One region of the Kitasatospora sp. NPDC022856 genome, then DNA from elsewhere that is predicted to be linked to it. Evidence: riboswitches for the same ligand, from Rfam matches in the RefSeq annotation. Region 1 holds a riboswitch; each other region holds the start of a gene.
What was found. Region 1 has a riboswitch for cobalamin ahead of nicT (Nickel transporter NicT). Riboswitches for the same ligand answer to the same signal wherever they lie in the genome.
Positions count from the first base shown of each region.

Region 2: linked by a shared signal. The riboswitch ahead of ACZ34W_RS33045 (CoA-acylating methylmalonate-semialdehyde dehydrogenase) and the one ahead of nicT (Nickel transporter NicT) in region 1 are both predicted to bind cobalamin.
Region 3: linked by a shared signal. The riboswitch ahead of ACZ34W_RS06860 (cobalamin biosynthesis protein) and the one ahead of nicT (Nickel transporter NicT) in region 1 are both predicted to bind cobalamin.
Region 4: linked by a shared signal. The riboswitch ahead of ACZ34W_RS33070 (peptidase) and the one ahead of nicT (Nickel transporter NicT) in region 1 are both predicted to bind cobalamin.

Region 1 covers NZ_JBVHHE010000009.1:166,020-168,211, forward strand. The annotation lists gene ACZ34W_RS13765 (SRPBCC family protein) at 1-15, shown strand, start outside; partial or broken gene ACZ34W_RS13770 (ArsR/SmtB family transcription factor) at 197-535, opposite strand; cobalamin riboswitch at 617-808, shown strand; gene nicT (Nickel transporter NicT) at 842-2,017, shown strand; gene rpmG (50S ribosomal protein L33) at 2,131-2,192, opposite strand, start outside.
Region 2 covers NZ_JBVHHE010000044.1:10,447-12,638, reverse strand. The annotation lists gene ACZ34W_RS33045 (CoA-acylating methylmalonate-semialdehyde dehydrogenase) at 1-971, opposite strand, end outside; cobalamin riboswitch at 1,183-1,375, opposite strand; gene ACZ34W_RS33040 (ATP-binding protein) at 1,457-2,192, opposite strand, start outside.
Region 3 covers NZ_JBVHHE010000004.1:80,009-82,200, reverse strand. The annotation lists gene ACZ34W_RS06860 (cobalamin biosynthesis protein) at 1-770, opposite strand, end outside; cobalamin riboswitch at 864-1,056, opposite strand; gene ACZ34W_RS06855 (helix-turn-helix domain-containing protein) at 1,269-1,982, shown strand.
Region 4 covers NZ_JBVHHE010000044.1:16,446-18,637, reverse strand. The annotation lists gene ACZ34W_RS33075 (flagellar hook-length control protein FliK) at 1-323, opposite strand, end outside; gene ACZ34W_RS33070 (peptidase) at 358-1,425, opposite strand; cobalamin riboswitch at 1,526-1,675, opposite strand; partial or broken gene ACZ34W_RS33065 (enoyl-CoA hydratase-related protein) at 1,871-2,192, opposite strand, start outside.

The sequences.
Region 1 (2,192 bases):
GTGCGGGAGGGGTGAGGCGGGTCCCGGGCGCGACGGCCCGGGGCGCAGGGTCGGTGTTCCGCGGGCGCAGCCGGTCAGCCGGGAGCCGGTCAGCTGGTCAGCCGGCCGCGGCGGCCCGGGGTGCGGAGGGCTCGCCGCCGGTGGCGTCGCTCCCGGTGGCGGGCTCGCCGTGCTCGTGGTGGTCCGCGGCGGCGCACTCGTCGAGGAGGGGGCGCAGGGCCTCGTCCACGAGCCGGTAGCGCACCACGCGGCCGTCCTTGTCGCCGGTGACCACACCCGCGGTGCGCAGCAGCCGCAGCGCCTGCGAGACGGCCGGGTCGCGCATGCCGGTGGCGACCGCCAGGTCGGTGACGGCGAGCGGCCCGGCCCGGTGCAGGGCGAGCAGCAGGGCGAGCCGCCCCGGGTCGGCGAGCAGCGAGAACCGCTCGGCCCAGGACCGGACGTGCCCGGGGTCGCCGATCGCGGCGATGGCCTCGCAGACCCGGTGCCCGTCGATGGTGCGGTGGCCCGCGCGGTCGGCCGGTACGAGATGCATGCGGACATTGTTGCAGCCCGTGGCTGTGATCCTGGACACCTGCGCAGGTGCGCAGCCTTGCAAGGGTGAGGTGCGGCCCCCTACGGTGTTGCCCGCCGTGGTGTTCGGGAAGACCGGTGACGGACCCTCAGGGTCCGGAGTCCGGAGCGGCCCTCGCCACTGTGATCGGGGGAGTCGTCCGTATCCACGACGCCACTGGGCGCCTCGCGCGCCTGGGAAGGCGGATCCGGAAGCCCCGTCAGCCAGGAGACCGGCCACGGCATCTCACGAACGTCTTTCCACGAGGTGCTGGAGCGTGATCCGAAGATGACCCTGCCCGAAACCGCCGCTGCTCCCGCGGCGTCCTCCGCCCTGCCGAGCTTCCGCTGGCGGCGCGAGGACACCCTCCGCACGGCCGGGTTGATGGGGGTGATCCTGGCCATGCACGTAGTGGCGTTCGGGACGCTGATCTTCCTGGTCGCCCCGGAGAAGTACGAGGTCGGTACCCAGGTCTTCGGGGTGGGCCTGGGCATCACCGCCTACACCCTCGGCATGCGGCACGCCTTCGACGCCGACCACATCGCGGTGATCGACAACACCACCCGCAAGCTCATGGCGGACGGGAAGCGGCCCGTCTCGGTGGGCTTCTGGTTCGCGCTCGGCCACTCCTCGATGGTGGTCCTGATGGCCGCCCTGGTGGCGGGCGGCGCCCAGCTGGCCAACACGCTGATGGACGACGAGTCCACCACCCACCAGTGGCTCGGTGTGGTCGGCACCTCCGCGTCCGGTGTCTTCCTCTACCTGATCGGCGCGCTCAACCTGGCGGCGCTGTTCGGCATCCTCAAGGTGTTCCGGTCGATGCGGGCCGGTCGGTTCGACGAGGCGGAGCTGGAGGAGCACCTCAACTCGCGCGGTCTGATGGCCCGGGTGCTGAACCGGGCGACCCGCTCGATCACGCGGCCCGGCCAGATGTTCCCGGTCGGCATGGTGCTCGGCCTCGGCTTCGACACCGCGACCGAGGTGACCCTGATGGTGATGGCCGGCTCCGGCGCGGCCGCCGGGCTGCCCTGGTACGCGATCGTCTGCCTGCCGCTGCTGTTCGCGTCCGGGATGAGCCTGTTCGACACGCTGGACGGGACGTTCATGAACTTCGCCTACCAGTGGGCGTTCTCCAACCCGGTGCGCAAGGTGTACTACAACCTGACCATCACCGGGCTGTCGATCGCGGTGGCGTTCATCATCGGCACCATCGAGCTGGTCGCCGTGCTGCACGAGAAGCTGGACCTCACCGACCCGGTCAGCGGCTGGATCGCGGACATCTCGCTGGACAACGTCGGCTACGCGATCGTCGGGCTGTTCGTGGTGGTCTGGGGGGCGGCGATCGCCTACTGGCGCCTCGCCGGCGTCGAACAGCGCTGGAGCCCGAAGCCGGTGGTACCGGCCGACGGGGTGCCCGCCCAGGGGGCGGCGGCCGACGAGGCCGCCGGGGTCATCACCAAGTAGTCGGCCCCGACGGCCCGCGGCACCGCGGTGTCACGAGGCGGCGCCCACCCGGTCCGTTCGGGTGGGCGCCGCCTCGCCGTGGTCCGCGGGCCCTGCCGGGCCCACGGGGGAGGTCAGCGCTCCTCGCGGAAGTCGACGTGCCGGCGCGCGACCGGGTCGTACTTGCGCAGCACCA
Region 2 (2,192 bases), on a different contig from region 1:
GGACCGAAGTCGGCCGCCGGGTCGTCCGAGCGGCCGACCTTCAACGCGGCGATCCGCTCGACCAGCTTCGCCACCAGGGCGTCCGCCGTCTCGTCCCCGACCGGGACGGCGACCGAGATCGCCATGCAGCGTTCGCCGGCCGAGCCGTAGCCGGCGCCGACGAGGGCGTCGGCGGCCTGGTCGAGATCGGCATCCGGCATCACGATCATGTGGTTCTTCGCTCCGCCGAAGCACTGGGCGCGCTTGCCGTGCGCTGCCGCGGTCGCGTAGACGTGCTGGGCGATCGGGGTCGAGCCGACGAAGCCGAGCGCCTCGACCCGGGGGTCCTCCAGCAGCGTGTCCACGGCCTCCTTGTCGCCGTTGACGACGTTGAGCACGCCCGGGGGAAGCCCCGCTTCGAGGAAGAGCTCGGCCAGGCGCAGCGGCACCGAGGGGTCGCGCTCGGAGGGCTTGAGGACGAAGGCGTTGCCGCAGGCCAGCGCGGGCGCGGCCTTCCAGAGCGGGATCATCGCCGGAAAGTTGAACGGCGTGATGCCCGCGACCACGCCGAGCGGCTGGCGCATCGAGTAGACGTCGATTCCGGTGCCGGCGTTGTCGCTGAACTCGCCCTTCAGCAGGTGCGGGATCCCGGCGGCGAACTCCACGACCTCCAGGCCGCGCTGGATGTCGCCGTGGGCGTCGGCCACGGTCTTGCCGTGCTCGGCGGACAGCAGCCGGGCCAGCTCCTCCTTCTCCTGCTCGACCAGCTGCAGGAAGCGCAGCAGCACCCGCGCCCGCCGCTGCGGGTTCCAGGCGGCCCACTCGGGCTGGGCCTGCGCGGCGTCGGCGATCACCGCCTCGACCTCGGCCCGGTCGGCCAGCGGCACCCGGGCCTGAACCCGGCCGGTGTTGGGGTCGTACACGTCGCCGAAGCGCCCGGACGTCCCGGCGATGCGCTTGCCGCCGACGAAATGGGTCAGTTCACGAACCATCGTTTCCTTCTCTCATCGTGGATGGGGAGAGGAGGAATGGAGAGACCACCGCCGCCGTCCGGGCACACGGTCGTGCGCGCCTACGGCGGTCCGGCGGTTGACGTCAGCGTCGGGGGCGGAGTTGTGCCCCGACGGTCAGCACGGCAGGGCAAGGGGCAGCGAAACGGGAAAGGCGGCCCGGAGTCATGCGTGTCGTCTCCATCCTCGTGGAAAGCACGGACCACCCGCGGCCGGTATCCTGACTCCCGGATCCACGCCCGCCCCCAGGCCTTCCCGGCTGGCTGCCAGCGGCCGTCATCCACGAGGACGAACTCCCCGGTCACAGTGGCGGGACCGTGCCGGACTCACACCGGCTTCCCTGACACCGCGGACCTGGCATCGACCATATAGTTGGACGTCCTAGTAAGTCCAGAGGCCCGGGCGCCGCGGCGCGCCCTGGGAATCCCCGCCACTGCGACCGAGGGCGACCGCCGACCCGGGCCGCCTCAGGTGCGCCCGTAGCGGACCGCCTGGCCGGCGAACTCCCGGGCCATCTCCTCGGTCACGGTCGGCCGGGTGCGCCGGATGGCGTCCAGGTAGTCCTCGGTGCCGGGTTCGGTGCGTTCCCCCGTGTCGAGGGTGTGCTCGAAGACGGCCTGGGCGACCGCCATGGCGACCTGCCGGATGTCGGCGGGGGTGAAGCCGCTGCTGGCGCCGGCCAGCACAGCCGTGTCGGCCGCCGTGCCCGTCCTGGCGGTGTAGCCGGCCCAGAGGGCGTTGCGGGCCTCGTGGTCCGGCGGCCCCACCGGCAGGACGTAGTCGAACCGGCCGTGGCGCAGGAACGCCGGGTCCAGGGCGGCCACCGAGTTGGTGGCGCAGACGAGCAGCCGGCCCTCCCGGTCGCGGAACCGCACGATCGACTTGAGGAGCTCGTTGACCACGCCTACCGACGCGGGATCGGCGAGGCTGCGGGTGCCGGCGACCTCCTCGACTTCGTCGATGAAGACCAGCACGTGGTCCAGCTGCGCCATCTCCTCGAAGCGGCGGCCGAGCCCCGTGGCGAGCCCGTCCTCCGAAGCGATCCGCGAGGGGAAGAACTCTACGAACGGCCAGCCGAGCCGGCCGGCCACGGCCTTGGCGAAGGTGCTCTTGCCCGTGCCCGGCGGGCCGAACAGCACGACCGCGCGCGGCGGTTCCACCCCGTGGGCGTCCGCGAGTTCGGGATTGGCCAGCGGCAGCACC
Region 3 (2,192 bases), on a different contig from region 1:
CGCACGCCGACGGCACCGGCGAAGGCCGACTCGGCCTGGCCCGCGTTGGGGCTGGGGTGGGCGGAGCCGTCCCGGCGCCAGACCCGCCAGGCCGTCCGGGGCTCGGGCGCGGCGGCGACGGTCAGCAGCGCGGTCAGCCGCGCGCCCGGCCAGCCCGCCACGTCGTCCAGCCGCGCCGAGGCCCAGCCGAACCGGGCGTGGCGCGGCGAGCGGTGGCCGACCATCGCGTCCAGGGTGTTGACCGCGCGGAACGCCAGCAGCCCGGGCGTGCCCGCGAGGGCGCCCCAGACGAGTGCGTTGACCACGGCGTCGGCGGTGTTCTCGGCGACCGACTCGACCACCGCGCGGGCGATCTGCCCCTCGTCGAGGGCGCTCGGGTCCCGCCCGCACAGGTGCGGCAGCCGCTGCCGCGCCGCCGCGAGGTCGTGCGCGGCGAGCGAGCGTCCGATCGAGCGGGCCTCGCGGGTGAGCGAGGTGCCGCCGAGCACCGTCCAGGTCGCGGCGGCGGCCAGCGCGGCCCGCCCGAGCGGCCGGCGGCCCAGGGTGCGGTCGGCCGCCAGCGCGCCGGCCGCGACGGTGCCCACGCAGAGCGCCGTGAAAGCCGTTCCGACGGCGCGGTCGTCCCGCCAGATCCGCCGCTCCAGCCGGCCGGCCGCACCGCCGAAGACGGCCACCGGGTGGCCGCGGCGCGGGTCGGCGAAGCGGGCGTCGGCGAGGTACCCGGCCGCGGCCCCCAGGGCGAAGGCGGCGGCGCGGGTCAGCGGGCGCACGGTGGACAGCGGAGGGCTCGGAAGGTCGGGGCAGCCTGCATCGCGTGCGTGTCCTCACTCAGGGTCCGCGCCCTGGATCGACGTACCGGGGGCGAGAGTCTCCTGGCTTCCGGGTCGAACGCACCCCCGGGCCCGGCGGCGGCTTCTGACGGCCCGCCGCGATGGGCCCCCTCCGGCGCCGTGGCCGGCGGAGGAGGGACTCCGAGTGTGCTCCCCGGTGACAGTGGCGGGACCGCGCCGGACTCGCACCGGCTTCCTCTGCATGCCTCCGTTTGGCTGAAGGATCCCATCACGCGGCCGAACCGTGCGTCAACCAAGGTCACGGAGGGGTTGGTCACAGCGGAGCCGGGCCGCCCGACCCCGTCGCTACCTCCGATCGGCACCCCCCGCAGGGGCATGACAGCCTGTGCGATCGTCCAGTCACCCGGAGGAGCCTCCGGGCCCGCTTCGTGTGTTCGGCGGCTGGGGGGCGGCCGGACCGCCCCCTACCGTCGGGCCATGCGACGCAGACAGCCACCCGCCGTGCCCCCGGTGCCCTTCTCGCCCGCGGCCGCCCGCGCGCACCGCGCCGGCCTCGGGCTGACCCCCGAGCAGGTGGTCGAGGGCATGGCCGCGCACGGCGTCCGGCTGCTGCCCTCCCACGTGCTCGGCTGGGAGAGCGGCGAGCTGCGCCCCGCCGAGGACGAGTTCATCGCCCTGGCCCGGGCGCTCTGGTGCCCGCCGGCCCAGCTGATGGGCGTCCGCCCGGCCCGGCTGCGGGACTTCCGGGTCGCCCGGGAGCTCAACCAGGAGAGCGCGGCCCACCGGATCGGCCTCGCACTGGACCGCTACCAGCGGGCCGAGGCGACCGGTCAGTGGGACGGCGACCAGGAGCAGACCCACGCGCTGGCCCAGGTGCTCGGCACGACCCTGCGCGAGCTGGTCGCGGTGACCGGCCGGGCGCAGGAGCTGGACCGGCGGCTGCGGCAGTGCGTGGACGGCCGCTGGCAGGCGCAGCTCCGGCCGATCGGCCGGATCGTGCCGGTGCACGAGGGCGACCTCACCGCCGTGCTGACGGCGCTGCAGAACGAGTACCAGGTCACCTCCCACTGGGGCGCCGGCAGCTGGGGCTCCCCGGCCCCGGCGGCGGACACCCGCGCGGCGGCGGCCCGGCCGCTCGGCGAGCGGTTCTGGGAGCTGCTGGAGCGCCTGGAGACCGAGATCCCGGTCTGACGGGCCGGTACCGCGCCGCCCCCGCGCGGCGCCTCCCCCTCCCTGCCCTCTCCCTCTGCCGCTTCCCGCGCCGCCGCTTCCCGCAGCCGCTTCCCGCGCCGCCGTGACCAGAGGGCCGAGAACCGCGCCGCCGCTTCCCGCAGCCGGTTCCCGCGCCGCCGCTTCCCGCAGCCGGTTCCCGCGCCGCCGCTTCCCGCAGCCGCTTCCCGC
Region 4 (2,192 bases), on a different contig from region 1:
TTGGTGCAGGTGGCGGGCAGTGCGTTGATCTTGCAGACGAAGCCCGGGAAGCGGGGGTGGAAGGCGTACGAGAACCCGGCGCCGGTGAGCGCGGCGAGCCCGCTGGCGGGGTCGCCGGGGGCGCAGCCGGTCTCGATGCCGCCGCCGACGGCGGTGAAGTCGACCACGACGGTGACGCCGGTGGTTCCGTTGCAGGCCGCCGCCTGGGCCTGCGGGGCCTGGGCGGCGGAGACGCCGAGCAGGCCGGCGGTGAGGGCCGCCGCGGCGGCGATCGACCCGAGCATCCGGCGGACGGGGCGGGACGGGGTGAGGGTATCGGTCATCGGAACTCTCCTCGTGGGATCAGGGTTCGGCGTCTCAGCGGGTGGCCGGGGCCGGGCAGGCGAGGGTGGGGGCGCCGGGGCGGGACCCGGCGGCGGAGAGGGTGGCCAGCGGGGTGCCCGCCAGGCCGAGGACGGCCTGCGCGGTGGCCCGGGCGCCGTTGCCCGCGGTGAAGCCCGACGCGTCGTAGGCGACCGCGCCGCGCACCGCCGGGTCGGCGGAGCAGCCCTGCTGGAACTTCACCAGCCGGCTCCAGCCCTTGAGGCCGGCACCGAGGCGCCCACCGGAGAGCAGTGCCTGGGTGGCCAGGCCGGTGGTGTTGGCGTTGGAGGCGGTCGCCCCGGCGGCCGCGAAGCCGCCGTCGGCGTTCTGGTGCGTGGTCAGCCAGCCGAGGCCCGCGTTCGCCTCGGCGTTGCGGCCGTTGACGGCGAGCGCCTGGACGGCGAGGGCGGTGGCGTCGGCGTCACTGGTGCAGGTGGGCTGGCCGAAGGCGGACGGGTAACCGCCGTCCGCGCACTGGCTGTTCGCCAGGAAGTCGACGGCCGCGGCGGGAGCGTCGCCGGGGGTGCGGTGCAGGGCGATCAGGGCGAGGGACTGGCCGAAGGCGTTGCTGTAGTCGCCCCACTGCGACCGGTCGGAGAACCGTCCTTCGGCGGTCTGCAGCGAGCGCAGCCGGGCTGGCAGGTCGACGCCCCCGAAGGATGCCGGGTTCCCACCGCGCACCTCGACGGCGAGCAGCAGCTTCGCGGTGGCGCCCGCGTAGGCCTCGGTGGCGCCGTCGCCGAGGTAGCCGGAGATGATCTCGGGCTTCGCCAGCCAGGCGGTGGCCTTCGCGGCGGCCTCGTCGGAGCTGTGCGAGGCGGCGAAGGCCAGCACGGCATCGACGGTCAGACCCTGGTCGGGGTAGGCGGTGCCGTTGAAGACGGACTCGAAGTGGTCGCCGTCCACGAGCTGGCGGGCCAGCCAGCCGCCAGCGGCGGCGTCGGGACGAACGGTCCGGGAGGACGTCGTTTCGGCGTGGGCGGCGGTGGCCACCGGGAGCGCGGTGGCGAGCGCCAGGGCGGGTATCGCGAGCAGACCGAGGGTGCGGCGGAGCGTGGGCATGAGTGCCTTTCCGGGCCTGGACGCAGGGGCCCGGAGGACGCCGGGCAGCACGCCGGGCAGCCCTCGGAGCTCCGGCCCGCAGACCACGACGGGAGGAGGGGACGACACATCCCCGCCGACGGGTACTCGGGCTCGCCGCCGACATGCCGTCGGCGGCCTACCGTTGCGGGTCAGCGCCGGATTCGGACCGGACTTCCCCCGTCGACGGAGTCACAACGTGACGGCTCATCATGGCGAAACGGAAAAGATCGGGTCAAGGGATCGTGCGTCACATCACGCAGGCACCAGCGGGTTCCGCCGGCACACTACGCCTGGCCGACGGGACCGCAGCGGACCGGGCCCGCGAGCGCGAGGGCTGGATCACGGACACCTACCTGCTCCGGCGGTCCGAGAGCTGACGGGCGGTGCGCCGCCCCGGACGAGGGGCGGCGCACCGCGGGCGCCGTCAGCGGTTGCGGAACTCCGGCGGGCGCTTCTCCGAGAAAGCCGCCATGCCCTCCTTCTGATCAGCCGTCGCGAAGACGGCGTGGAAGAGGCGGCGTTCGAAGCGGACGCCCTCGGCGAGGGTCGTCTCGTACGACCGGTTGACGTCCTCCTTGAGCATGATCGCCGCCGGGGTGGACATCGCCGCGGCGGTCTCGGCGGTGGCCAGGGCCTCGGCCGGCAGCCGGTCGGCGGGGACGATGCGGGAGACCAGTCCGGCCCGCTCCGCCTCCTCGGCGCCCATCATCCGGCCGGTCAGACAGAGGCCGCGAAGGCCTTCTCCG